4 regions of the Candidatus Brocadia sinica JPN1 genome follow, and region 1 is predicted to be linked to each of the others. Evidence: riboswitches for the same ligand, from Rfam matches in the RefSeq annotation. Region 1 holds a riboswitch; each other region holds the start of a gene.
The links. A riboswitch is a leader RNA that binds a small molecule or an ion and turns the genes downstream of it on or off. The one in region 1 is predicted to bind cyclic di-GMP.

Region 1 (7,460 bases):
CTTCCTGTATCGTTTCTTTTGTTTGTGCATAATCTACCCTCCATTTTCCATCCTCTTTTTTAAGAATCGTTTGGAGTGGAACAGTAGTTTCAGTGCCATGTTTCTGTACTCGCGCCGTTGTCTCTATGGTAGTAAGGTCACCATCAATAACAATCTTGCCAAACGTCACAAACGCATCTTTGAATTGTTCGTTGGATGTGTCTATCAAAGTTCGGGTCGATGTTGTGGCATATTTACGGGCATTCTCCATGTCCTGAATTTTCATGGTATCCCAAAAGTGTTGAGCTACTTCTTGCGGGGATTTGTCCCTGTAACAGCCAGACACGAATGTAGTTGTTACAATAGTCAAATAAACCCAACTCAAGCAAAATCGTTCCAGAATCATTTTAATTCCTCCAATGCTTTAGTACTTTCATTTTGTACCTCTTAAATAAAATGACTTACCCATTATATTACACGGAAGTTCAGATATGTGTCAAAAAATCTTTGATTTGTTGAATATAAATTTTTTACGGCATTTTCTCAAGGTAAAATGTAACTTGGTCGTCGGATTGGAATCATAAGGTATTGATGGTCAGCATTGATCTTCAAAGATAAAAAAGATCCTCTATCCATTGGATCACGATGTTGAAAATTTCTCCTTGAGTGTTCGTTTAAATAAGCTATACTTGCACGAATGCTTCGTTATGCAGACAACATATGTCCATGCATTTGAGGAAGTATTTGGTATCGTATTGGGTATAATCCGCTCAGTTTTCATAAATTTTCGGTCTTATCAATTTGATGCAAAAGAAATTGTTATCACGGTGTTCAATTATGGAGGCTGTACAAATACAATGAAAGCGAAGACAGGTCTTATTGCGCTTCTTATCGTCATTTCGTCTTTCCTTTTTTTGAAGAATATCCCGGTATGCGGGCAAGCAGAAAACCGGGAACTCCCTGCTGCCGGTAACCCGGATGCCACAGGATCGGTGAATACAATAGACGCCCTTACCGGCGTTATTCAAGTAATTAGGGAATTAGGGAAAGAAATCGAAGACAAAAAAACGAAACTCCATGAGGCGGAAACACATGAAGAGAGATCAGAAATATCGAAAGAAATTGATAAACTGAATGAACGATTGGAATCTCTCAGGGTAAATTTTGAGGAAATTGCAACTGGTCTGGATTTGGAGACGTTTTATGCAAAACCTCAAAAACGTTTTGACTGGAAGGAGGAAATCCAAACCCTGATAGGGCCGATTATTAATGACTTGAAAAGCATAACTGCCCGCCCACGGTTAATTGAAAATCTGCGGACACAAGTGGATTACTACGAAAAGCAAATTTTCCTGGTAAGAAATGCCATAGAAAATATCCACAATCTTGCTGCTCAAGTGAAGGGTGAAAATCTGAAAAATCAACTCATTGACCTTGAAACTGAATGGTATAATAAAGGAAAACAAATTTCAAGCCAGCTTACCGTGGCAAAATACCAATTGGCTGATAAATTGAGTGAAAGGAAATCTTTTCTTGAATCGAGCAAAAATATCGTGCAGGTATTTTTCAAAAGCCGGGGGAGAAATTTTGTCTTATCCGTATTAGCATTCCTTTTTGTATTCTTTTTGCTTCGTTACATTCACCGGCATATCTATAGAGGCAGTTTTATTCACAAGACGGTGGCGAGTTCGTTTTACATTCGCCTTGCAGAAGTGTTATATTATGTACTCACATTTGTCGGCGCTACCGGGGCATTATTGATCGTATTGTATATTTGCGGTGATTGGGTACTTTTGGGTATTGCATTCATTTTTATTATAGGGCTTATTTGGGCGGCGAAACAAACTCTTCCTCGTTTCTATGAACAAGGCACCCTTTTATTAAACCTTGGAACTGTGAAGGAAAATGAACGCGTGATATACAATGGTCTTCCATGGAAGGTGGCTTCGTTGCACCTCTATACCCTCCTGGTTAATCCGGAATTGAAGGGTGGAATGCTCAGGATTCCCATACGGGATTTGAAAGATATCAGATCGCGCCCATATCATCCGGATGAACCCTGGTTTCCTTGCAAAGAAAACGATTGGGTGCTTCTGGCAGATGGGACAATGGGTAGGGTGGTTACACAGACTCCCGAGACTGTACAACTTATTATCGGCGGTGGCAGTTATAAAACTTATCCTACGGAAGAATTTTTGAAACAAAATCCAACGAATATTTCCAGGAATTTTCGCGTTAATGTTACCTTTGGTATTGATTACCAGTATCAGTCAATAAGCACTACAGAAATTCCTGATAAACTGAGAGAAATGATAAAGGCTGGGCTTATAAACGAAGGTTATGGGAATGACATCATCAAGCTTACTGTGGAATTTAAAGCAGTCGGCGATTCATCTCTCGACTATATAATTCTTGCTGATTTTTCGGGGCAGGTTGCAAAAGATTATTATAAACTTTCCCGAATCATTCAAAAAATTGCATTAAACACATGCAATAAATTTGGGTGGGAAATTCCTTACACGACATACACCATCCATACTGCTCCATCTCAGTCTCAGCAAAGAATTTCTGTGCCGATTCAACCCACCACAGATACCGCAAAGGTCACAGAGACTTCATCTTGATGGTCGACACCTTGGCCTGTTTCAATAGAAAAATAACAGAAGGTATTTTCTATCAAGAAATTTAGTAACAATGTAAGTTTTCCTTGCAATTAATTCCTAAATTTGTTATTTTGTTGGCCAAAGTATTTCCTTAACCTTATGGTAATCATCTACTTACTATTTTAGAATGATAATAAATTGATATTGGAGTGTTGTTTGGGAGATTCTAAAGTATGAGAAATTTCTTAATTAGCTTTTTTGAACGATTGGAAACAAGTATCCATAAATTCAACGGCAACGGAAATGGGAACGGGAACGGCAATCACCCTATTCCTGAATTATCCGAGCATGAATTAAGATTCGAAAGTATGCCTCTTGGGGCAGGTTTCCATACTCCGTTGTCAACAAAAAATCCCCTAGACATTACCATATATAGGGCACAACAATACCTTCTCCGCAATCAAAACCGGTCTGATGGACATTGGGTGGGAATCTTAGAGGCAGATACTACCATAACATCTGAATACATCATGCTCATGCATTTTCTTGGAAAGGTAAACCAGGAAAAACAAAGATTGGCAGCGAATCTACTCTGTGAACATCAGATCTCTGACGGGGGGTGGAATATTTATTACGGAGGGCCGAGCGAAATCAGCGCTTCGGTAAAGGCCTATTTTGCCTTGAAATTGGCAGGATACTCTGCAAACGAACCCTTTATGCAAAAAGCCAGGAAGCGCATCCTTGAGATGGGCGGCATCATGAAGGCCAACTGTTTTACGAAGATTTATCTTGCCATGTTTGGACAGGTTGATTGGCAGGCCGTACCCGCTGTTCCGGCCGAAATGATCCTGTTTCCACCGGGTTTTTATTTTAGCATCTACGAGATGTCGTATTGGTCGAGATGTATTGTTGTTCCCCTTTCCATTGCCATAGCTAAAAAGCCGCATATTCCGGTAGGGGATGACATGCTGAAGGAACTTTACCTGATCCCGCGCGAAAAGGTAGTTTACCGTATTAAGCGGGACCAATCGGGATTGAGCTGGCATAATTTCTTTATTGATGCCGATAGTATTTTCAGGAGATATGAACAGCAACCCATTAAATTTATCAGAAGGATGGCCCTCCGCAAGGCAGAAAAATGGATGCTGGACCATGTGGAAAAATCCGGTGGTTTAGGGGCTATATGGCCCGCAATGGTCAACTCGATCTTTGCCATGAAATGCCTTGGATATCCGGATGACCACCCCGCATTAAAGAGCCAGTTGCAAGAGGTAGAAAACCTGGTTGTATACGAAGTGAATAAACTCTATTTACAACCATGCGTATCGCCTGTCTGGGATACGGCATGGGCAATCATTGCGCTTCATGACTCGGGGATACCCGGCAGCGATCCGGCATTACAAAAAGCAGGGCGATGGCTCATCAGCAAGGAAGTCAGGAATTTTGGAGATTGGGCTTTAAAGTGCAAGGTGGAAGAACCGAGCGGCTGGTATTTCCAATATGCAAACGAGTTTTATCCCGATACCGACGACAGTGCGGCCGTGCTTATGGCATTACAGCGGGTATCATTGCCTGAAACTGCCCACAAGGAGGCATCGGTTTTACGTGGATTACGATGGATTATGGCTATGCAATGTGATGATGGAGGTTGGGGCGCATTTGACCGCAACAATAACAGAGCTATTCTCAATCACATACCGTTTGCGGATTTTAATGCATTATTAGACCCGAGTACGAGCGATGTTACTGCCCGATGTACAGAATTTTTAGGTCGTATTGGGTTTAGTAAGACCTCGGGCCAGATTCGCATGGCGATAGAATTTCTCAAAAAAGAACAGGAAAAAGACGGAACATGGTTTGGGCGTTGGGGCGCAAACTATATTTACGGCACATGGTCTGTGCTCGCCGGACTTGCAGCAGTTGGAGAGGACATGAACAAGCCGTATATCAAAAAGGCCGTTGCGTGGTTGAAAAGTGTCCAAAATTCCGATGGGGGATGGGGCGAGACGATAAAATCGTATGATGACCCATTCCTTAAGGCAATTGGCAAAAGTACGCCTTCGCAGACGGCGTGGGCTTTGTTGGGTTTAATGGCCGCAGGTGAGATACATTCTGATGCAGTAGAAAGGGGTATAAAATTTTTATTAATGAAACAAAAAGAAGACGGAAGCTGGGATGAAGTTGAATTTACCGCAACGGGTTTCCCTAAGGTCTTTTATTTAAAATACCATATGTATCGCAACTATTTCCCCTTGATGGCATTGGGGAGATATCGCAATTCCATACATAACAAGGTGTGACGTGGCACACTTTGTCTGTTTCCACTGAAAAATTCACATCACGATAAGGGCAAACCCTGAGCGATCAGGGGACGCAAAGGACAGGGTCTTGTAAGCGGTTTAAACCGCTTAAACCGTTCAAACGGCTTTGAAAAAGACAGCCTTACTGCCAAAGATGTTTGCTATGAATATATTGCAGTACGGCTTTTTTATTTTTAGGACAAGAAAAAAGGGGCATAATTTTTTATCCACCTATTTGATTCTTTGCTGAACAAACATAATAGCTATTTAACTTTGCATCCTTTTTATTTCAAAAAATTAATACCATAACTATGACCGAACAACAAGAGCAACAAGCATCGTTTCCATTTTCTATTACCCTGCTTATTGCTGCAATTATCGCAGGTGGATGGAACGGCAGGTAGATGAGGAAAAGGTGCTTGCCCGTCTGTGGCAGGATCCATTTCAAGCCGTTGAAAGTTATAGAAAAGATGCCAAGGTGTCACATCAAGATTTTACAATTCGTAATATCAATGACCCCTGTTCAAAGATATTCATACCTCAAAAAGATATTAAGAAGGTATTGATCATGCCCGTTATGATTACTGATGGTCATTATACAGAAGATGCAGAGGAGCGACAGAGAACTCGATATGCCGTGCTTTCAGCGCTTCATGTTGCCGGATATCAACCCAGGAATGAAACACATATTGGAGCGTTTAAAGCAGAGATTAATGGGGAAGAACGTCTAGTTCCATACGAGTGGTATCGTCAGGATACGCTGATATTGCAAGCGCTTCGTAATGAATTTCCTAACACCATCTTTTTTACCACAGACCTTGACGCACGCCTCTGGCATACACAGAATTACCTTTTACAAGGAACCTGATCGCCGCATCGAGTTATGGACTGGAATTTCCTGGTAAATGGCAACGAGATGTTCCTCCGTTTAGATCCACCTATCAAACTTCCGTCTTTGTTGCTGCGTTACAGACACTGGGCATCTTAAATGAAGATGATGCCGATTTAAATAAGATACGTCCTCGCATCTTTGAAATAGGAAGGGGGGGCATATGATTTAACTCCTACAACAAGGGATCCAGAGTTTTGTAAGGGGTAACTATTCAGTGAAAATATTTTAAAATATGTTTGACAGGATATCCGGGACAGAGAGTCGTTTGGATTAGTTTGTGGCATATATGGCCTGTAGAGGTGGTTAGTACAGCCTACATGAGGAGAGAGCACAGACATGGACAGGCTGGTGTTGGTAAGAGGAATTCGTGCTTTTGTCGTGTCTTATAGCGCCAATAAAAAGGATGAAAAAGCCTGTGATATAATAGCCGCAGTAAATAAATGGGTGGCTCATCATACAGGCGGATTCATTGACGATAGACAATATAGACATAGAGGTAACGCTCCAAAAAGTAGAGAAGCTTCTTTCTGAAGAGAAAGTGCTGTCGCCAGCCATGAGGTCCATGGTAGAGTTATTGGTAGTAGTAATAACGCTGCTGGTTGGTCGTTTAAACCGTAACAGTCGCAACAGCAGTAAGCCTCCCTCAAGTGATCCGAATCGCAAGAGAGAAAGCAAGGCGAAGGGCGAGAGGAAGGCGGGTGGACAAAAGGGTCGTGAGGGGGTGACGCTGAAAAGGGTTGAGAACCCTGATAAGGTGGAAGTGATAAAAGTAGACCAAAGGAAGTTGCCGCGTGGGGAATATACGGTGGTGGGTTACGAAGCGCGCCAGGTGTTTGATATGAAGATTTCACGGGAGGTAACAGAGTATCGTGCAGAGATAGTAGAGGACGCGGAGGGGAACCGATTTATCGCGCCCTTTCCTGAAGGAATAACAAAGGCGGCGCAGTATGGGGCGGATTTGAAGGCGCATGCAGTATATATGTCACAGTATCAACTGATACCCTACAAGAGGATTCAGGAGTATTTTGAAGAGCAGATGTCGATGCCGGTGAGTGAAGGTTCCTTGTACAATTTTAATCAGGAAGCCTACGAATATCTGGAAATCTTTGAGGAGAAAAGCAAAGCAGAACTCACCAAGTCAGAGGTGTTGCATGTGGATGAAACGAGTATTAACAAGAACGGGGATAGATATTGGTTGCATAGCGCATCCAATAGGCAGTGGACATGTTTTTATCCTCACGAAGGGAGAGGGACAGAGGCAATAGATAGCATAGGAATATTGCCCCAATTTCGTGGGATTCTTTGTCACGACCATTTGAAGGCGTATTACACCTATCCCTGTACGCACGCGCTCTGTAATGCGCACCACCTGAGAGAATTAGAGGGTGTGTGGGAAGAGGACAATAAGCAGCAGTGGGCGAAAGAGATGAAGGCCTTGCTTGAAGAGATAAATCGTGCAACATGCGATGCCGGAGGAATGTTGGGCGCCGATGAGTCTGAAAAATATCGGCACAGGTACCGGGTGATATTGCAAAACGCAGAAGCCGAAAGCCCTCCCCCTGATGAAACAAACCGTAAGGGGAAAAGGGGGCGAGTGAAAAGGACAAAAGCCAGAAATCTTCTGGAACGATTACGAAAGTATGAGGATGATGTCCTGAGGTTTATGGACAATAAAAACGTCCCTTT
Region 2 (7,460 bases), 1.1 Mb from region 1:
ACCATGGACCTCATGGCTGGCGACAGCCCTTTCTCTTCAGAAAGAAGCTTCTCTACTTTTTGGAGCGTTACCTCTATGTCTATATTGTCTATCGTCAATGAATCCGCCTCCTGATGATGCAAAAATCAATTCTTATGGATGCAGCAATAATAAATTTAATTGCTTCAGCCATCGGATGTCAAGGAAATGTTCGTACGGCATTCACAAAGCTCGTTATAAACAAGGCAAAGGTTTTTCTCTATTTTTTATTCCTCAGTATTACCTTCTAAATCATACGTCCAGGAATAATCGTGAGTGGCGTCGAAGATCACCTTTTTGAATCCTAGATTTTTAAGGGCGGGGAGAAAGCCTGTGCCATTCACTACCTGATACACGAGAGGACGCGACCAGAACATGTACTCCATTCGTAAAATTGTCGCTTCTTCTCCCTCTAATTCCACATGTACGTACATATCTTTACCCACAAAATACCTCTCAAGTTTCCCCATCACCTCTTCACGCTGCTTTTTCAAATACTTTTGGGTTTGGATCACCGATGCTCTTTCCATTTCTGCCTCTCTCCGCATTACTTCGTCCATTAACCTTTGTGCTTCAGCATATTCCGGGGAATCCTGTTTGATGGCCTCTAGATGTATCCTTGCATCATACACCCTTCCCCAGGAAGTTTTGAACGGGTCTTCATCTGGTTTGTATCCATCCATTAATGCCTTCCTTGCTTCAATAAGGTGATCATAGGGAGTTAATTCTCCTGGCTTAATTTCGTTAACCGATGCAGGTTGTTTGGCGTTTTCTGTATTCCATATAACCATGACAAAAAGGATACTTATACCGATAACAAACAAGCCGATCGTCCACCAATTTTTGTTCCAGGGTTTTGATGGATACATATTTTAGCCTATTAAAATTAGGCTGCTTTGGCAGCGACTTTTCATCTCCCCTCTTTTTAGAGGGGAATCATATAAGATTGAAATTCCTTAACATTACATTATCCCTCCCTTGATGGAAGGGACTAAGGGAGGGTGATTGATCTTTTCCTTTAACCCCCCACCTGGCCTCCCCCATCAAAGGGGGAGGAACTAATTTTTTAAAATTTCTTGTCATTGAATCAGGTCTTCGCCAATTTTTTTCAACCACCAAGACCCCAAGACACAAAGTTTTTCTTTGTATTTTGTGACCCTGTGGCAATTGAAATTCCTAAGTATGCAGATAGCCGACCAAACAACCCTTCTCTTTCTCCCCTTGCGAAGGGGAGAATACAAGAGAGATAAAAACTTTCTAAAAAAAAGTTTTTAAACAGTAATACTATAGTATTCATTGCTTAGTCAATGCCGATCTTCCAGCGAGTTTGCAGAAATGGTAAAAGCAAAAATACTCCCACGCGAAAGGCCCGAATCCCAGAAATCCTGCCACTGGCATCTCAAAGATCTTTACATCCTTCATAAAAGGGGCGGTGTACACCCACTTTGATGCAGCCCAGTAATTCCAGAACTCCCACAGGAAACCGCAGATGTAACCTGCTACGAAGAGGCTCAATATCCGGGAAAGCCTGCCTTCTTCTAAATCCTTTAATAATGATTCCCCTTTGCTACAATATACGATGGGGTCGAATATCATGACATATCCCGTCCAGACCAGCCCAAAGAGATAACGGGCATAGTCTCTGCTGATGAGCAATGGAGCCATGATAAAAAAGAATCCCAGGACAATACTGGTATATATAATCCTGTTTGAAACGCGGAGATTGGCAATCCGAAATCGATCGAAAAATTTCAGGGTTTTGATGAGTTCTGTGGTTTGAAACATCCCCGGCATGATCAGAGCAAAGGCCAGTCCCATTCCAATACAGAGTTCTATCCTGTTTTTCGGCAAACCCTGATATTCCCAGTTTGCAAGATGGAGGTTGTAAAATTCAAATAGGAGCCAGAAGGCAATAGACAGGGGCATCTGAATGTAAAATTCCCGTCTGCGGTTACAGAGGAGTGAATTCCCTTTGAGCCTAAAAATAATCGCATCTAAAAGCATCACGTAGCCCAACCAACATAAAGGGGTTGCCCAGATGCTGATTTTATAAGCAAAGTAATTGTGATGCTGAATGAGCAAGCAGCACTCAACAAAACAGATTAATCCAATACCCAGCCAGCCATGATGCTTAAATGTGAAGGATGTGTTTTTCATGGAATAATGGTTATGAATGGTTGAAAAATCATACCTCGACGGAAATAGTGTTTCAAGATATTTTATATTTTTATTGATAACTATAATAATTATTGTTAACCATTACGACTGAAAACAATTTATCTCCATCAATTTATTTATACAATAAAAAAACCATCGCGATAAAGACAAACCCTGAGTGATCAGGTGGCGCAAAGTAAAGGGTCTTTTAAACAGACCAAGAGCGCAGTTTATAAAAGACCGCTTGTTGGGAAAAAAGATAGCCTTACTGCCGAAGATGTTTCCAGGAAATATCTTTGCAGTAAGGCTTTTTTATTTTGTAAATATCATCGATCAATGGCCTTCTGGGAGTTCTTGAAAGATGCAATAATAACCATTTTGCTACCATTCTACCAATCTAAGGGCATCGAAGAAAAAGTCCAGCCATAAAAGGAGGAAACTATGCAACCACATAGCTTTAAATTTCCAAAGCGTGCACAACGTACTTTCGTAAAATATCTGTTTGCTTTTGCCTTCTTCATTTTTTCTTCTGTCATATTTACCTTGGCCGGATATGCCCATACATGCGGCCCCTCTGTCTTAGAGATGAAAGTTGGAGAGACAACGACCTGGCAGATCACGGCTGATCTTACAGAGGAAGAAACCCTGTATACGCCTTTAAATACAGGTGATCCGAATGTTGCAACGATATCATCAGATACGCCATTCACTGCCCACCACGGTGTATTTACGATTACTACCGTAGTGGCTGGACAGACGAGTTTTGCAATTCAATGGTATTTTATGAGCAGACCGATGCAGGCGATGTTTGGTGAGGTCGTCGTTGCCGTAAAAGAGGCTGAACCAACGCCAGTCGCAATGGTTACACCAACACTCATATTATCGGGACTTATAATCAATGACGACTTCTTTGTTTGTCCTTTCAACAGCACGTCCACACACGGGAAAAAATTTGTTCAAGCAAGGGGTGGCATTTTTATTGACGCAACCTGCACAATATGCCCACCACCTGATACCGCTTCCATGATTGCAAGCGGTGGCTTGAAAAATGACACCCCCGACCCCATAACCCTTCACAATGGTGAATTTGTCTTACAGATAACAGACCTCAAGATCCCCGGACGTGGTTTCGACTGGACATTTACCCGCACCTATAAAAGCCGTGTTACCTTTGATAGCCCGCTGGGTCATAACTGGGATTTTAACTATAACTCCAGGCTCTTGGAAATTACCGAAGAGAATCAGGATGCCATTTCAACGGATACCTTTTCTCCTATCCTGAGTGATTCATTTATAAAAGTGGGAAGCGTTGTGGTTATGGACGGTCACGGCCACTCTGACCTTTACGGGCTGCAATCAGATGTCGCAGACAGCACCCCGCTCGGCGCCTATACCCGTCTGACAAAGAATGGAGATGGTTCCTTTACCTTAAGAGACCGACAGGGGAGCAAAAAGTCTTATGACAGAAATGGATTCCTTGTCCATTTAGAAGACAGGCATGTCAATACCATGACCTTTACAAGGGATGAGGATGGAAAACTTTTAGGGGCTATCGACACATTGGGCAGAAAGATCACTTACAGTTATAACACTAACGGAAGGCTTGTTGAGGTAAAGGACTTCATCAACAGGTCCATTACATTTGAATACGACAGTAACGGCGACCTCGTTTCCGTCACATCTCCATCTGTTACAGGTACACCTAATGGTAATAATTTTCCGGATGGTAAGACCAAGAGATATACCTATTCGTCCGGGTTTGATAATGAGAAGTTGAATCATGGCCTTCTGACCATAACTGCACCCAATGAAGTTGCGGCTGGCGGCTCTCCTCGTCTGATCAATGTTTATGAAACAGATGAAAATTCCTATGCATACGGTCACGTCGTTAAGCAGACGTACGGCGGGATCAATGCAAGTGGAATTGCTGCTGGCGGTGATATAACGTATAAATACGAAGAGATGACTTCAAATCCCCTGGATACAAATGACCCGGTCAACCGTGTGACGGTAACAGACCGCAACGGGAATAAGGCGGTATATGAACATAACAAACTGGGGAATGCCGTATCCACAAAGGAATATACGAAAGGTTTACGTGAGGGTGAGCCGGAATACTTTGAGGCGACCTTTTGAATATAACGAAGACGGCGAAAGGGTTAAATCCGCACTGCCTGAAGGGAATACTGTGGAAAATGCCTATGCAACTGAGAATTTGGGATCAGTAGATTATCGGAAAAGCAGGTTCAAACATGGGAATCTTTTAGAGAATAAACAGTTACCCGATAGCGACCGGGGAGGCGCCCAGCAACAGATAGAGCCAACATACACCTATGACCCGATATACAACCGGGTCAGAACACAAACTGACCCCAGGGGAAACGATTCCAGTCATACACCACCCAATGGAGGTACGAATTCTAAGGAAAGATACACCACCACGTATTTCTATGATTACCAGGAGGGTAATAATCTGAACGACTTGGCAGAGGTTATGGGAATTTCTGGCGCAGAAGTTCAGGAGATGCTGGATGAAGCTGGTGTAAAACTCGGTCTGGTCGATTTGAACGGAGACGGCATTACGGATAATGTTTACGGAGATGTGGTCAAGGTCGTTTATCCCACCGTAACCCCGTTGGGCGATTCTAACCAGGCAAAACTTGAAGGAGATACCTCGCAGGAGATTGTGGAATTGTTTGTTTATAATAAATATGGCAGATGACCTCAAAGACCAATCCTGAAGGGAATATCACCACGTATGACTATTACCCGGAGAATGATCCCGATGGTGATAGAAAGGATAAGATCAAGGATAAAGGTAAAGATTCATTTGGTTATCTGAAGGAGACGATAGTAGATACCGCCTCATCATCAACACGGAATTCTGGCACAAATCCAAAACCGGTAAAGATCAGGTGGGAAACGTAATAAAAGAAATTAATGGCCGTGGCATGGCGACAGAATTTGTGGTAAATGAACTCAATCAGCAGGTAAAAATCATCCATGCCGCCGCCGTGCCAAAGCAAAAAGGAAAAAAGAAACCGTCGTTAAAGGCGTTCCAATATGCAACCAATATTGAGTATGACTATAATGATACCGTTGTAAAGAAAGAGATCGAAAATAAGGATAGTAATAACGGTTCTCTTGCTGGAGAATTTGTGGAACATATCTACGCATATGACATCCTTGACCGCCTGGTCAAGGAAACCCAGGAAGTCAGCGAGGCAGAGACATTGACCACCGAATACCGCTATGATGCAAATGAAAACAGGGTCAAGATTATTTTTCCGGGGGGAAATTATCAGGAGACGATATACGACGAACGAGACCTGGTATATCGCACCACAAATATATGCGGTTGCAGCGGGGGTTCTCCCAATACAACGCACAACTATGACCAGAACGGAAATCTCATTGAGACAATAGACGGTGAAGACAACAATGGAGATGGGAAGAACGATAGTGCCCTGTATGCATATGATGGTTTTAAACAGGGTCATCAAAACCACGGATCCTATAGGAAATGTCACTGAACAGGCATACGACCCTGTCGGTAGCGTTACCAAGGTATCACGGTATGGTCTTATTGGTGGAGAAAGTCCACAGGATAATTCTGGAACAGGGAATGTGCTCCTGAGACAGACGGAATATTTCTTCGATGAAATGAACAGGCAATACCAGAAGGATGATGTGTTATTTATATCCGATGGCGTGAGTACGGTATGCACCCCGGTACTCAAGGACGGCCCATTGGGCACATCCAATGATGGAAGGGTAACGCACGCTATGAATACGACCGTAAGGGGCGTAACACGTTTGCGATTGAAGACGATGGAAATGTATTCGAGTTTCAATTTGACGGCGCTGATAGAAGGATTGTTCAGATTGACCCGGAGGGGAATCGTGTAGACACTACCTACAATGAAAATAGTAACGTAACAAAAGTTGTTGAGACAGAGATTACTCAAGAAGGGAACAGTCCATCACTGACCGAAAGATTTACTACCATAAATGTTTATGATGCCCTGGATCGTTTGGTCAGGACGACGGATAATATCGGCCAGACAATCCGATTTGGGTACGACAGTCGTAATAATCAGATATTTTTCAGCGATGCGCAGGGAAAGGAGGTAAAGGACAAGGAAAAGTTGTTCAAAGGATTGATCAACAAGGACGGTAACACCGTCCATTTTTACTTCGATGGAATTAACCGAAAGATCAAAGAGGAGAGGGATATCAGGAAGGGCGGACAGGGTAGCGGCGCAATAGATACCTCCAATCCTTACAATTCTGATTTGTTTATAGATCGCATTTAATCTACACGCAATTTACTGTATCTTTTATTTTCATTTACCGGCTACATTCACGGACGGCCTGTTACTCATCAACCCCTTTAAACTTAAAATTGATAATAAAGTTTTCATCTTCGTTATTCTTTATCTTGGAACTTGTCTTTTTTGAACCGAGGCCAGATTTTTTTGCCTCAACAGTATACGTTGCATCATCTTCGAGTCCACCAAAGCCCCAAGAAACCTGAACTTTCCGTTTGTCCCTCTCCCTGACCGTCAGTACTGCTCTTTATTGTCACCGTAGCGCCTGCAACAGGTGTTTTTCTCTATCCGATACATATCCATATACTGCCAGTCCCGATGTTGAGGATTTAAGATCAAAAATGGTATCTTCCAGGGCGAATATTTTCTTTTCCTTCGCATATAATGACTCTGACCTTACACCTGTAATAGCCAGTATAATGCCAAGACATAGCTTTGTCCTTTTTTCCCCATTTTTATCGGCCTCCTTTTCCCTATTTTATTTGTAGCGATTTCCGTGAGAGCAGGATTTTCCCAGAGAGAATTCGATAGGATTTATTTTTTCGCCTTACCCTTTCCCTTGGTTACAGGTTTTGAGGATACTTTTGGTTTTCCCTTTGCTACCGGCTTCGACGGTTTTTCTTTTCCCATGAGGATCTGTTCCGCTTCTTCGATATCTGCATCCATAATATATTTTATACCAGTTACTTCAGCTGCTTCACGAGTTAGAGTTACAATATCGTCTCTTGTTAAATATTCCAGGGCAAACTTCCTTGCACCGCACATCAATTGTCGCAGACCCTGGGATAGACGTTGATAATATGAATAAACACCAATTGCCCCCGAAGGTACTTCCCGGCCGTTTGTGCCGAACAGTCTTTTTGCCCTGGATGCCAGAACGAATATTTCTTCCATTGTTTTTCCATAAGGTTCAATCGTTTTATCGATATCGTTCTTCTTGATCTGCTCAGCAAT
Region 3 (7,460 bases), 2.2 Mb from region 1:
TCTTCCAGGGACAATCCGGTCTTCTTGTACGCCGCATACAATTGAGCCGCGCCCCTGCGCGCGTTCCATTGAGGCTTAAATTCCGGCAGCATACGGGCCAGTTTACTGCAATCAACACGATAGCAGCGCTTATCCGGTCCTGCGTCCTCGGCGTATTCAATATGGCATCCCGGCACTGTTTCTTTGACGATCTCCGCAATCTCCCTAATTTGATAATTCTCCCCATTGATGCCAACATTAAATGCCTGGTTATGCACGAGTTCCCTCGGCGCGCCCAGCGCCGCTATAAAGGCATGGGATATATCTTCGATATGGACAATAGGGCGCCAGGGGGTGCCGTCGCTCTTAATGTATACACGACCGGTAGTAAATGCCCAGGCGACCAGATTGTTGAGCACAAGGTCAAAGCGCAGGCGCGGCGATACCCCATAGGCTGTTGCATTACGGAGAAATGTGGGACTGAAGTCTGCATCCGCCAGCTTTGCCACTTCCCCCTCAACAAGCATTTTCGAGATACCATAGGGAGTAACCGGATGAAATTCTGCTTCTTCAGTCACCATATTCTCGCCCGCAACGCCATAGATGCTGCAAGACGATGAAAAAATAAAGCGCTTAATTCCAGTCTCTTTCGACAATTTAGCCAGGCGCACCGATGCAGTATGATTAATTTCATACGTTAATTCCGGATTCAAATCACCGAGCGGATCATTTGAAAGACCGGCAAGATGCAACACGGCGTCAAACCCATCAAGATCGGACAACTCAACATCCCGGATATCCTTTTTTAACGATGGGATGTTCTGAGTATCATCTCCAAACGTGCATTGTGCATAGAGATCGCTGTCCAGCCCCACCACCTCATGCCCCGCAGCAATAAGCATCGGCGTCATAACGGCGCCGATATAACCGTTGTGTCCTGTTACCAATATACGCATGCTATTCCCTCCAGATTTTCCAGGGCGCATTACCCTCTTGCCAAAGACTTTCCAATAATCTCTTATCACGCAACGTATCCATGCATTGCCAGAAAGATGTATGACGGTATGCCATTAACTGGCCGTCTTTCGCCAGTCTTTCCATCGGTTCTTTCTCCCACTGCGTGTCATTACCGTCGATATAATCAAATACCGTTGGCTCCAAAACAAAAAAAGCCCCATTAATCCACCCTTCGCTCGTCTGTGGCTTTTCGGAGAATTCCACCACACGATTGCCATCCAGCTCAAGATGACCAAACCGCGCAGGCGGCCGAACGGCAGTTAACGTAGCATACTTGCCGTGAGAGCGATGGAAACTGAGCAGATCATGCAAATTTACATCGGAAACCCCATCCCCCCATGTCAGCATAAACGTCTCGTTTCCCATGTATGGAGAAAGTTGCTTGATACGGCCACCCGTTAGCGTCGGTATGCCGGTGTCAACCAGATCGATTGTCCAATCTGTTTTCGCTGCACTATGGACCTTTACCTCCCCGCTACCCAAATGAACAGTCAAATTGCTGTTCAGTGAGCAATAATCCACCATATATTTTTTAATCACCTCCCCCTTATAACCGAGGGCAATCACAAAGTGTTTAAAGCCGTAATGAGAATAGTGCATCATAATATGCCAGAGAATCGGCCGGCCACCAATTTCTACCATCGGCTTCGGCTTTACCTCTGTTTCTTCAACGAGGCGGGTGCCAACGCCTCCAGCAAGAATGGCCACTTTCATAGAATGTCCTCCATCGTTTCTTCCCTCTATTTACCGGTTTTATTCCAGGCGACAGCCATAGGAATAGAATCAACACGAAATTCCGGAGCTTATCAGCGAATCATTGTTCATTTTTGCAAAAACACCCTTTTTGCTTTCCACAGAAAAATCCAAACCGCGGACCTGACGGCCATTATCAAATCTTTCAGCAACCACTGCCAGTTAAATTTCATCCCTAACCATTGCACCATGTGCAGATAACAACGCGCACGCTCATACCGGTTTAATGAGGCGCGTCTGAGCGACCTAAGATACTCTAAAAACCTTTTCCAGTGCGGAAATGCCACCTGTCTCTCTTTTGCCGGGTCAAACCACGCTGCGCGTGAGTAGAAAGAGACGTGCCTTATTGAACGTTGTGGATGGTCTCTTGAAAAGAAGAGCCGCTCAGGAATTTCATAAAATCTATTTATGAGACCAAGTTCTACCAACAAATTTCTGTCCGATCCGGTAAAGTTGCCGATAAGAGACGTCATTTTAAGGGCGCTTGCCCGAATTAACCCAAAAATCTGATAACAACCATGAAAGATACAGATAAGATCATGAAAACGTTCGTTCGGTTTCGGCGAATCCGTGTTCAATTTCACATCGTAGTTCCTTAAAAATTTCCCATGTTCATCAATAATCTCCGTCCGGGGATAACACAGGACCACGGAAGCATCATGGTCGAGCACCTCAACGCATCTCAATAAAAAGTCTGGGGTTAACAGGTCATCATGGGCTGCCCATTTAAAATATTCACCCGATGATAACTCAAAGACCCGGTTAAAATTCCTGGCAGCTCCGAGATTCTTTTCATTTCTATAGTAACAAATGCGCCTGTCTCTGGCTTCATAGGCCTTACAAATTTCTTGTGTTTTATCGGTAGAGGCATTGTCAGAGATGATCAGTTCAAAATCTGAATACGTTTGGGAAAGAATTGAATCTATCGCCTCTTCAAGGTGCATCTCGCCATTAAACACGGGTAAGCCTATGCTTACCCGTGTTTTATTTTTACTCGTCATTCCTTTGTTAATTACAACCTTCTCCCTTCCAACCCCTATCAATTCATTTCCGTTAGGCCTTTAAGGAGCATTATACTAAATTTTCCAGGGAATTCAATAACCGATGCTATTGTACAAGTCTTGTACCTCCTGGTCGCTTAAGGGTTTATTGTAAAGGCGGACTTCGTCGATCTTGCCATTAAAATAACCATTATTAACCCTCGAGTACCCTATTCCCACATCAGCATAAGATGTCGATGGCACGATTGTATTACCGGCGGGATGGAATTTTGTATCAACCAGCAGGCCACCCACATAGAGCCTCTGTTCTCCCGTTGTCTTGTTGTATGTCCCTGCAACATGATACCACTTGCCCACTGAATTGCTCAAGTCCTTTACAGCAGTTTTCTGTGTTTTCTTCCCATTCCCATCCTGCGTCACAAGAATAAATTCAAGTCTATCAGGTGTGGTATTGTAAAATCGCACATCAAACCCCTCCTGAAGTTGCACATCAGAATTCCATTTCCATGCGCCCAAAATGGCGTCAACAGCCTTTTTATCATTTACGGTCTTGTAGAACCATGCAGCAATGGAAATTTCGTCCTGATTTGTCCGTGGAACTGACACGAAATCATTAATTCCATCAAAATTCAATGCCTTACCGTTTTTACCCGTTGTCCATGTTGCCCCCACGATGGCGCCATCGTTACCATTGCCGGATGAATCTGTGGCGACCAATCCGCTTCCTTCATCGAACGTATAGCGGGACTGCATGCCATCGCTAACGGCATTATACAAATCTTGCACTTCCTGGTCGTTCAAAGGTTTATTGTAAAAGTAGACTTCGTCGATCTTGCCATTAAAATAACCATTATTAATCCTTGAGTACCCTATTCTCATATCAGCATAAGATGTCGATGGCACGATTGTATTACCGGCGGGATGGAATTTTGTATCAACCAGCAGGCCACCCACGTAGAGCCTCTGTTCTCCCGTTGTCTTGTTGTATGTCCCTGCAACATGATACCACTTACCCACTGAATTGCTCAAGTCCTTTACAGCAGTTTTCTGTGTTTTCTTCCCATTCCCATCCTGCGTCATAAGAATAAATTCAAGTCTATCAGGTGTGGTATTGTAAAATCGCACATCAAACCCCTCCTGAAGTTGCACATCAGAATTCCATTTCCATGCGCCCAAAATGGCATCAACATTCGTTGTATCATTTGCATTTTTATAGAACCATGCTGCAATAGAGATCTCTTCACTATTTATGCAGGGAATTGATACGGAATCGCTGACGCCATTAAGACTTAACCCATTTCCATTTTTCCCTGCCGCCCATGTAGCACCGTTGATCGTACCGTCGTTACCATTTCCGGACTTATCTGTAGCAATTGTCCCGGTCCCCTCATTGAAAGGATAGCATGCTTGCAGGCCGGTGCCGGTGTTCGTTTCCAACTTCTCAACGGTAATTGTATCTGTCCCTGTGTTGTTTACCCCATCAGTGACTGTAACGGTAATTACATTATCACCTGTCGATAAACTTATACCGGAGATAGACCAACCGGTCGTTCCGCTGGCCGTGCCGCTTCCCCCCTTGTCGCTACTCCATGCCACCTTGCTTACACCGCTTGCGCTGTCTGAGGCGCTTCCGCCTAGGGTGATCGTGCCACTCGTTGTTGTATGAGTGGTATTGGATGTAGGACTCGTGATTGTTATCAGTGGAATAGTCGTATCTAAAGTGATTGAGTCGCTGGTTGTGTTTGATACATTCCCGGCGGCATCCTTATACCAGGCATATACCGTCTTGCCGCCGTCCCCGGCGCTTAGGTTATACGAAACGCTGGCATAAAAACCGGTAGTGGATGATACCGTAGTCCAATCTGCTGCCGACGCTAATGGAACCGTTGAATCCATAGAGAGATAATACCCTGTCACCCCCACATCATCAGTAGCAGATAAAGCCAGGGTCACGGCAGTGGATTTGGTATATAAGTCGCCATTGTTGATACTTATGGAACAATTTGGCGCCATAGTGTCTGATGTAGTAAAAAACATTTCACTCCCGTACGCAGTTCCTGCGCTGTTCTGCGCCACCAATCTGTAATAATACGTCTTCGCTGCCGACAATCCGTTTATGTCTATGCTTATCGCTGTATCGCCTGAACCGCTGACACCCTGCGCCGATGACTTGCTGCCATATGACCCGCTTGTTGTGCCATACTCAAACCATGCTGTAGTTGATAAGCCATTGGCATTTACTGTGCCTCCCAACGTGACAGAATTTGACGCCACATCGGTCGCCGACCCCGTCGTCACATTAGGGGCTATACCGGTTGATGTTGATAATGTAAAAATGTACCCCCTCCCCTTCACCTGACCGTTGGTTGCATCGACATCAATGCCAACCCCACTCTTTAACCTTATTTCATCGCCAAGGATATCGACATCTGCGCTCCCATCACCGGACTCAATAAAGTAGCTATCGGCACGTTGTACTCCAGTGACCGTCTCACCCGCATTGAGTTTTACCACCCCATTCGTTGTGTTAAATACCGCAAAGAGTTTTCCTGTCTTCGGCTGACGTGAATACATGACATCGCTGCTGGCATAACTCTTTGTGCTCCGATACACACTGCCATCCCATGAACGATCGGTGAGAGGAACATTATTTAAATTGTCCCAATTCGGCAAGCACCGTATGAGTTTAAGTCTTGGATAAACCTCTGTGATACTTTTGAAATTCGGCATATTTCCCGTGCCTCCGAATCTCCCAAACCAATTATACCATGCCCCATTAATGCCTGCCTTGGCTGCATAAAGACGATTTTCATACTCATTAACATTATTCGGTTGAGTAACACCTACCATATCTTTTGTAATAGTTACCCCTGAATTAAAGATCCTATCATCATCGACAAATTCAGTGTTCGAACCTTCTTGCACTAACATATCGTGAGTCAAAACATCTTTATCGGCACAATCTTTTATCACATTTACCCACCCCCAGTACATACTATAAGGTTCTCCAATCCATTTAGCATCTGGAAAATCTTGCAGCATTCTCTCCCGCAACTTCTTGAAAAATGCAGCTTTTCCTTCTTGATATGTTGCATACTTATGTACAATGGCATCATGCACCCGTCCAGATTCTGTCCCTGTCCAATAGGATAAAGAAGTTACACTATTCCTGTTTTTCTCCCAACGATAAAAAATGCCATTGAGACTTGGCTCATCATCCATATATCCTGCAAAGGTAAATGGCAAACTTGCGTCTTCATAGCCATGAAACATCGTCATGACTTTCTCGACAACCATATCAATAACTGCCTGTTGTTGAAAATCCCACATGGCGGAAAATTTGGTGGAGGTGCCTTGGAACCAACCTGACGCCAAATTGTAGGGGAACGTATCATAACTTTTCCACACCATGTGTTGGTTGTAAAAATCTTTTTCTGCTTGTGAATAAGTTTTCGTAGTATCTATAAACCTTTCATATCCAAATAAGTCAAAAGCCCAGTTCTTGGGGTCAATAAAATAGAATTTAAGATTAGCGTAGTCTTGCTTACCTTTATAGGTAGTATTAGTCTGTATTGCTATAGAATCATATCCCATTTGTTTTGCATATTTTGCATGCTCTGGTGATGTTCCTGTCCAGGCAATGCCGTAGAAATTCTTCCAGCCATCGTCTGCTGAAACCATAGACACGAATCCTGTTTCAGCTAAGAAAAACCCTTGGGTAATAATTAAAAAAATAAATCCTAAAAGATCATTTTTAACTTTCATAATTACTTCTCCCAACAAAAAGATTAGTAAAACAAACATGGCAACTTGGCATTCTTCATTCTTCATTGAAGACCCATAGCTTTGCGTCCCAATCTCACGATTGGTTTGCCTTTTTCAAATTTGCTACCTCTTTTGTAGGTCTAGCAAATTTATTAATCCATTCAGGTACCCAATCACCTCGCTTTCCCAATAATTAAGTGTGGATTTAGTATCTTTAGTCGTTAGATGGTAAAATTATCGGCAGATTTGTTAAAATATTTAGTGTTTGAGCGGAAATTCGTCTGATAGGCGGGTGATGTCCTGGATATGAAGCGTGGATTTGACGAGAATAATCCGTACGATAATTTGGCGTGACTATCGGGGAATCAGGAAAAGATAGGGTGAAAGCTGTTTGAGGTAAGACGGCGAGACAAGGAGCCGAGACTGTTTTTGTATGACGTAACGACGGTAACCAAGCCGTAGATAGAGGCGTTGCAGATAAAGCCGCCAGAGGTATTACCGAACCGGAACATAGGATAGTCACGAGAAAAAAGCTTCTTAATCAACGAAAAGACCAAAAGACTAAGGCTTTTCACTGCCTTTTTATTTTCCACTTCGGGGTGAACATCGTTCTAATGGTTCCCTTGGTCCGAGGATGAAGTGTATCTTGGCTGCAGTGAAGTTGATGGAAGTTATGGGTTCGGTGCGGGGCTAACTACGGGAAGGTCGTATAATTTAAAAATATACATCATCTAACGTATGCGGGTGTCTATGTGAATATCAAGGTGTGTCTCTTTACCTTTGATAATAGTTACTACGGTAGGTAAATCTTTTGTCATCTCTGATGATGAACGGAGCATTTCAATGCGATAAGTCCCTGCAGGCAAGGTGATACTGTATCTGCCATCATTGTCAGTCGCTACGGTCTCTACGGTCTTTCCTGATAAGGTCATGACCACAATTTTT
Region 4 (7,460 bases), 2.2 Mb from region 1:
AATCATGAAGAGATTTCCATTGCTGCATGGTTCTATAAAAATGCAAATGATGCAACGGGTGTTGATGCCATATTTGGTGGATATGGATGGAATCCAAGTTTGCAACTTCGAGAGGGTTTTGATGTGCGATTTTATAAAACCGCACCTGATACACTTCAATTTATCCTCGTGACACAGGATGGAAGTGGAAATAAGACACAGAAAACTGCTATAAAGGATTTGGTCAATTCGGTTGGTGGTTGGTATCATGTAGTTGGCACTTACAACAAGGCTACAGGGAAACAGATGCTCTATGTAAATGGGCAGCTGGCCAATACTCGAACCCATCCGGCGGGGAATACGGTTGTGCCATTGACATTGTATTCCAACATGAGAATAGGGCATACAGGGTTTAATGGTTATTTTAATGGTACGATTGATGATGTTAGAATTTACAAACGTGCCTTGACCGACCAGGAAGTGCAGGATTTGTATAATGCCCTGTAGTAGAGTGTTACCTTTAAAAACTTTTTTGTAAGTTTTATTCATAGAAAACCGTTAACACCAAGGCATGAAATCAGAAATTCAAAACAATTTCAAATAGGCAGTTCAATTGAAGCTGGTGAAGTTTATATCGATGAACAAATAAAAAAGGGTTTTGTGTGACATGGCACATAAGTGCGACGTCACACTTGTGTGCCATGTCACACTTTTCCTTTGCCTTAGCAACGGACGATTCTGCTTTATGGTATCTTATAATAGACTGCATCCAAATGGTTTATGATAAATATTACACGATAAACATTTTGGTCTTGTTTGTGGCATTCTTTTTGACAATTAAAAGTATGCTTGGTTGATGCCTTCTAAGTCATTTTTTACAAGTTTTTTTAACCTGATCTATGGATAGAATTATTGTTGACATAATTTAACAAAAAATTAGGATTCGTACGAAAAATACCGTCCCGAAAAAGGCAAACCCTGAGTGATCAGGGGGCGCAAAGTAAAGGATCTCGTCAGCCATTTAAGCAGTTTAAACAATTTAAACCGCTCATGAGACAGCCTTACTGCCGAAGATGTATCTTAGAATATCTTTGCAGTAAGGCCTTTTTTTTTGGCATTTTAAAATTTAATTGTATAAGAATTCTCATTTTATTTGAGCGGGTTACAGGGTAGCATGGACTTTGTCGTAAGCGCTCAATCGAACGACAAACTTTGTTTGTCCATGTTTAACTTAAGAAAGGGGGGGTGCATCAAAAAAAATCAATTTGTAAATAGTAATTTTGGAGCGTACTTTTGTTTTTTAATTTAAAGAAGAGAAGGAGGAGAATATGCGTAAAATATGTAGGTTACTGTTACTATCGCAAGCTACTTTGTTATTGCCTGCACTTATTCACGTTGGAGCAAATGCTGCTGCTCCAAGGCTTGTGGAAGAAAATAAAATAGAAATGCAAAAACAAACTCATCAGCTAGAGGCTGCAAAATCGAGAACGATGGAAGAGATGCTGGCGGATAATGCAACCAAGCAACCGCTGCAGGTAAAGGAGACATCATTCCGTCCGCACGGAGAGACTTATATAAAACTTTTATAAACAAGGGGTTATTGCGGCCGGAAAAGAAGTCGTATGAATTCAGTAAAAAAACAATTTTTTATCGTAGGTACCCAGAGGTCTGGTACCACGTTGCTTCGCCTGATCTTAAATACCCATTCTCAGATTGCCATACCGAGAGAATCTTTTTTTTTAATGCCATTTTTACGAAAGAAATATCTTAAACGCTCTATCTCCGGTAGCGCTTTAAGGTCTTTTGGCAATTTTCTTTCATCAAAATCCGACTTTCAATCGACATATGTTGATGGTCATTATAACGATTTTTTTCTCACAATTCTCTCACCATGAAAAATTAACACTAAGGGAGCTTATAGACAGGATATTCTCTGCATATTGCCGGAGTGAAGGAAAAAAGTATTTGGGGTAACAAGACACCCTCTTTTTTCCGGAAAATAGATATTTTACAAACGTTGTTTCCTGATGCTAAGTTTATACACATCGTGCGTGATGGAAGAGATGTGTTTGATAGCTGGCGGAAAATGAATTCCTTCAATGATAATGTTGCCGCTGCTGCCCTGGATTGGAGGTATAAACTATTCAGAATTGAAAAATCTTTTAAGAAAATACCCGAAGAAAATAAAATAACCATTCGCTATGAAGATTTGTTGGAAAATCCTGAGAATACAATAAAATCCATTTGTTCTGTAATAGGGATAGGTCGACTCTAGAGGATCCCACTGCTGGATTTTTATAAGACTAGTCACAAACATACGATACCACATCATTCAGAGTTAATATTCAAACCACTGAACAAGGAAAATACGAATAAATGGAAAAAGAATCTGCTTCCCCGAGAAGTCAAGATTTTTAATATGTTGGCAGGGCATTATCTGAAGAAATACAACTATGAAATTGAATATAATGTTCTAAACGTATCTGATATTTTATTTATGATGATGAGTTTACTCATTGGTTTACCACAACGGCTAATTCGTATAATGCAAGTAAAGAGAATCTTGGGAAGCGCCGTTCGTAAAATGGATGACAACTGATTCATTCAATAATTATCCTTGTATATATCCTCATATGCTAATAAAAAGCGCGATTAATGAAAAATCTCTCAACATGTTTTTTGCAGGGCTGATATCCTGTTTTTTCGGCCTCATGATTTTACAGCACGATTTCAAAGCCTTTGCCATACTGGGCGCCATGGTCTTTCTGCTTATTTTTTTTACTAAGATAGAGTATGCCTTTTATTTTCTTTTGGCAAGCAGAAGTATTGTTGATGTCTTTTATGATGTTGAAGCAGCTGGAGATATTAGAATAACGCAATATATGGGAGTTTCAGTCGCAGCGCTTTCTTTATGTTATTTTCTTTTCTCCGGTTATAATATCTTCCGTTTAAGTGTAAACAAGGTCTATGGCGTCTTCATGGGTTTAAGTATTGTTCCGATATTTTTTACCCAGGACTTCATAACGGGTTTCGGATACTGGCTTAAGTTGCTTCAAGGATTTTTGATCCTTAATATAACTATTTTAGTGGTTCTTCGCGGGGGAGATAAAACTTATAGAAAGAGGATAGATACAATATGCTGGAGTATTTTTATAGCCTTTTTGATACCGTATGCCCTCTTCATAAAGAATTACATGCAGGGAACTTATTATATGATGGGGGGGTATATTCGTTATGGTACCTTTGGTTCTTATGCTAATCTCATTTCTTATTATTTATTGTCAGTCTTTCCCGTTTGTCTTTTTTTCTATTCAATATCTGCAAGAAGTTCCAGGAAAATATTCTGGTTTGTTTTTATGGCGCTGCTGCTTTTTTCAATATATAAAACCTATACCAGAAATGTGTGGATAGGGATAGCTGTTCTGCTTCTTGTATGGAATCTGGTTAGAAAGAATTTTAAGATTACGGCGCCTGTTCTTTGTTTGATTATCTTCATGGCGGTTTTTAACCCTACCGTTCGGGACCGGTTTAGCGATATATATGTAATTTTAAAAACGGGAAATTTTTTTAATCTCGATCCCGATTTATTAAGCGCCAGGGTGGGCATATGGCAATCGAATCTTCATTATTTTCTTAACAATAGCACCATAATGGAGAAGCTGCTTGGCAATGGTTTTGATATTCAATCTGCAATAGCAAATTTGCGTACGAAAGACTCTGTAGAAGAACACAACAATTATTTAACCTTACTAATGACTACGGGGATCTGCGGCTTATCTGTTTATTTGTTGTATCTCTTTACGTTGTTTCGGGAATCTTTTAAATTGTTCCGTTATACAAAGCAGTTCTATTTTAAATGTCTTTCCGTAGTTTTTATCTCCGTTCTTTTTGCTTATGTAATTATATGCTTTTTCACCCATATGCTATGGAAGATTAATTTTCAGTACTATTTTTCGGCTTTTGCCGGTCTTGTAATTGCCGCTAATATCCTGGATGAAAAAAATAGGATCAGCTCCGATGCGCAAAACCCAAAATTCGAGGCAAATGCTAATGTACGTTAAAGCCTCGGGGGGAGGAATGAGCTTGCCAGACTTTCTGGTAGTTGGCGCAGCAAAGAGCGGTACGACTTCCCTTTATTCCTACTTACAACAGCATCCTCAGATATTTATGTCAAAGAATAAAGAGCCGTGTTTTTTCTCCTTTGCGGAGGCAAAGGAAAAGGACGAAGATATTTTTAACCGGATAAATATAGTAAGTGATTTTCATAAATATCTGGATTTATTTAAAGATGCAGGAGATTCACGGATAGCAGGAGAAGCTTCAACGGTCTATTTATATCTCTATGAGGAAACCATAAAAAATATAAAAAAATATCATCCCCATTGGAAAGAATTAAAAATTATCATAATTATTCGTGATCCTGCAGAGAGGGCCTTTTCTCATTATTTGAATGACAGAGCGGGTGGTTTGCTTAATTTTCCTTTTGAAGAGGTAATCGAAAAATGGAAATCAAGGCAATTATCAAAATATTATAACTATATTGATTATGGTTTTTACTATAATCAGATAAAGTCTTATAAAGATACTTTTGACCAGGTGAGAGTATATCTTTTTGAAAATTTAGAGGTGAATTCTAAACAGCTTGTTCATGATTTACTGGAGTTCCTTGGTGTGGATAGCTCTTTCAATATTGAAACTAGCCTGAAACATAATGTATCGGTGGGTGACAAGAATAAACTTTTGGGAAAGCTCATATACAAGCAGAACTTGTTGAAAGAGCTAATCAAAAAATTCCTACCCGCAGGAGCCAGGACAAGCATAAGAAATAAGATTTTGGAAAGCTTTGCTCACAAGTCCCAATTAGAAGGTTCTAACAGAAAACTTCTGAAAGAGATCTATAGAGAAGATATATTGAAATTACAGGATTTGATACATAAGGATTTAACGCAATGGCTAACATAAGAATCAGATTTTTATGTTTATAGAAAAATTGCCATGAAAAAAACAATTTTTCTTTTCATTTGTTCATTAGCTATTTTAAGCGTCTGCATCCTCAAGGCTGATGAAACCAGCCCATCGACGCACGTTAATTATCGTTGGTCCCCAATTAATATCAATGGGGGAGGATTTACAAATTTTGTAATTATTAACCAGAAGGAACCAAACATTGTGTATGCAGGCATTGATGTTGGGGGTATTTACAAGAGCACGGATTATGGAGACTCATGGATGCCGGTTAATAAAGGATTACAGTGGCCCACGGATAGGCTGGCAGCGGCGCTGACAATTGACCAGAAACAGAGAATCATGTATCTCGGAGTTGGTAATTCTCAGAAGGGGGGGATATTCAAAAGTTCAGATCATGGAAAATCCTGGCAACTTTTGACCCGAAAGGTAAAATTCGATAGAATAGGAGTGAGCAGGCCCAAAGGGAGGGGATTAATTGTTGTCGATCCTGGAGATTCTAAAATTATTTATGCAGGTAGTTACAAAGACGGCATTTTCAAAACTACAGATGGGGGGATTACCTGGTTAAGAAAGGGTCTCGATGGGAAATGCGTATCGTCACTCCTGATAAACCCGGCTAATCCACAAATAGTTTATGCATCTTCGGTCATAGGAAAGGAAAGAGGAAAAGATTTTCAGGGAGGCATCTTCAAAAGCAGCGATGGGGGGGATGGTTGGATAAAGATAGGAGATATGATCGGTGATGCGCATCAATTAGTCATGGATCCTATAAATCCCAACATAATATATGCAGCTTGCGGAGGACAAGGAATATTTAAGACAATAGACGGGGGTAATACATGGGTAGCGAAAAATAAAGGATTGGAAGAATTGATGCCAACAAAGCTCAATTTGAGCAATATAAAATATGTTTCATTAACTATTGATCCTCAAAATCCGGAAATAATATATGCAGGATCCGGTGAGCGAAGAGGACAAATCTATAAAAGCGTGAATGGGGGGGATTATTGGGTTAAACTTACCGGTAAGAGAGAAAATATTTACCCTGAAGGTTGGTGGATTAAGGAAACAAATTGGCCGGGGGGCGCCGGATATTTTGCAAATTGCTTGTTGGTCGATCCAACTAACAGCAAACGAATTTATTCCGCAGGGAGATCCGGTATATGGAGAAGCGATGATGGAGGTGTAACCTGGCGCGCAAAGGTAAAAGGTCTGGAAGCTACCTGTCTGCACCAGATAACCTTCGATCCGAAAAAACCGGATATTTTCTTTGTAGGAGCCAGTGATTGGGTATTCCTCCAGAGCGGGGAAAGGGGAAAGACCTTTGAGCGTTCTTTAAAAGGCATTGGCAATTGGGATGAAAAAGAGGATAAAAATATATGGGAAAAATACAGAATGAAAAACGGTTTATGTTTCGCCATTGATCCACGTCATGAAACTTCAACCGTTTATCTGGGGGGAGATGCAACGGAAATAAACAGCGGCACAATTTTTAAAAGTACAAACGGCGGGAAAGATTGGCATGAGGCAAATAAAGGTCTCCCGGTTGCCGGGGTAACAGCTTTGGCTATTGATCCTGCAAATTACGATACGGTATTCGCCGCTCTGACAGAAAAGGGGCTTTATAAAACAATCAATGGTGGAAAAGAGTGGGAGAAAGTTACCACAGGGAAGACAGATACTATTTTCCAAAGAAAAGGGAACTTAATCCTGATTCATCCCAAATCATCCGGGGTAATTTATATTTTAGATAAAGGCAATGGAGTATACAAGACTGTAAACGGTGGCAAAGATTGGGAAATTATCAGCGAAGATTTGCCACAGGATGGCATAAAGGGGATGGATCAATTTGTTGGCGGTATGGCGCTTGATCCTGATAATCCGGATATTGTCTATGTCGGATTAAGAAAACACGGGGTTTACAAGACTACTGACGGTGGAAAAAAATGGAAGAAGGTTACACCGCCTTATATATTCCATGGCGGCGCAATGGGTATTGATCCGCATGATGGCGCCCTCTATCTTGCTTCTGTTCCCGGTGCAGGAGACGAAGATATCAAAGGATTTACATCGGGAATGTATAAAAGTGCCGACGGTGGCAGAAATTGGGTTCCTATCCATAACGATGATTTGTTAACGATTTCTTTAAAGATTATCTGTTTAGCAATAGATCCGCATGGCAAAGGGAAGATATATTTAACTACACAAGGAAATGGGGTTATCGTTGGAGAGCCATATGAATATTCTTCATATAAATAAATTTCATTATTTTCGGGGCGGGGCAGAGGCGGTCTATTTAAATACAGCCCGTCTTTTAGAATCAAAAGGCCACCGTTCCGTTTTTTTTCAATGCATCACCCTCAAAACATCCCTTGCGAGACGAGTTGTTATTTTTTGCCTTATGTAGAGTTACATACTAATAACAGCGGGATGATGTCTAAACTTAAGACTGGCGGCAGAATACTCTATTTTTTTGAGGCAAAGAAACTTCTCTCTCAGTTATTGGATAAATA

Region 2: it holds a riboswitch for cyclic di-GMP, as region 1 does, so the genes downstream of both, BROSI_RS04960 (DUF6531 domain-containing protein) here and BROSI_RS10080 (hypothetical protein) in region 1, are expected to answer to the same signal.
Region 3: it holds a riboswitch for cyclic di-GMP, as region 1 does, so the genes downstream of both, BROSI_RS00035 (LamG-like jellyroll fold domain-containing protein) here and BROSI_RS10080 (hypothetical protein) in region 1, are expected to answer to the same signal.
Region 4: it holds a riboswitch for cyclic di-GMP, as region 1 does, so the genes downstream of both, BROSI_RS00125 (hypothetical protein) here and BROSI_RS10080 (hypothetical protein) in region 1, are expected to answer to the same signal.

The regions. Positions count from the first base shown of each region.
Region 1 covers NZ_BAFN01000001.1:2,234,165-2,241,624, reverse strand. Annotated here, with positions in the region: gene BROSI_RS10095 (hypothetical protein) at 1-385, opposite strand, end outside; gene BROSI_RS10090 (mechanosensitive ion channel family protein) at 837-2,603, shown strand; gene shc (squalene--hopene cyclase) at 2,816-4,882, shown strand; cyclic di-GMP riboswitch class I at 4,921-5,035, shown strand; gene BROSI_RS10080 (hypothetical protein) at 5,271-5,750, shown strand; gene tnpC (IS66 family transposase) at 6,244-7,460, shown strand, end outside.
Region 2 covers NZ_BAFN01000001.1:1,089,189-1,096,648, forward strand. Annotated here, with positions in the region: partial or broken gene BROSI_RS18930 (IS66 family transposase) at 1-98, opposite strand, end outside; gene BROSI_RS04940 (hypothetical protein) at 246-887, opposite strand; gene BROSI_RS04950 (hypothetical protein) at 1,312-2,175, opposite strand; cyclic di-GMP riboswitch class I at 2,332-2,451, shown strand; gene BROSI_RS04960 (DUF6531 domain-containing protein) at 2,617-4,311, shown strand; gene BROSI_RS04965 (hypothetical protein) at 4,295-4,897, shown strand; gene BROSI_RS04970 (hypothetical protein) at 4,894-5,103, shown strand; gene BROSI_RS04975 (RHS repeat domain-containing protein) at 5,091-5,708, shown strand; gene BROSI_RS20725 (hypothetical protein) at 5,647-6,084, shown strand; gene BROSI_RS19730 (hypothetical protein) at 6,210-6,491, shown strand; gene BROSI_RS04990 (FMN-binding glutamate synthase family protein) at 7,041-7,460, opposite strand, start outside.
Region 3 covers NZ_BAFN01000001.1:4,008-11,467, forward strand. Annotated here, with positions in the region: gene BROSI_RS00020 (NAD-dependent epimerase/dehydratase family protein) at 1-935, opposite strand, end outside; gene rfbF (glucose-1-phosphate cytidylyltransferase) at 937-1,710, opposite strand; gene BROSI_RS00030 (glycosyltransferase family 2 protein) at 1,818-2,792, opposite strand; gene BROSI_RS00035 (LamG-like jellyroll fold domain-containing protein) at 2,844-6,515, opposite strand; cyclic di-GMP riboswitch class I at 6,552-6,635, opposite strand; gene BROSI_RS00040 (carboxypeptidase regulatory-like domain-containing protein) at 7,247-7,460, opposite strand, start outside.
Region 4 covers NZ_BAFN01000001.1:29,576-37,035, reverse strand. Annotated here, with positions in the region: gene BROSI_RS00130 (FG-GAP-like repeat-containing protein) at 1-486, shown strand, start outside; cyclic di-GMP riboswitch class I at 940-1,051, shown strand; gene BROSI_RS00125 (hypothetical protein) at 1,308-1,568, shown strand; gene BROSI_RS00120 (sulfotransferase family protein) at 1,602-1,874, shown strand; gene BROSI_RS00115 (sulfotransferase family protein) at 1,928-2,254, shown strand; gene BROSI_RS00105 (O-antigen ligase family protein) at 2,652-4,040, shown strand; gene BROSI_RS00100 (sulfotransferase) at 4,057-4,941, shown strand; gene BROSI_RS00095 (WD40/YVTN/BNR-like repeat-containing protein) at 4,975-7,206, shown strand; gene BROSI_RS00090 (glycosyltransferase family 4 protein) at 7,378-7,460, shown strand, end outside.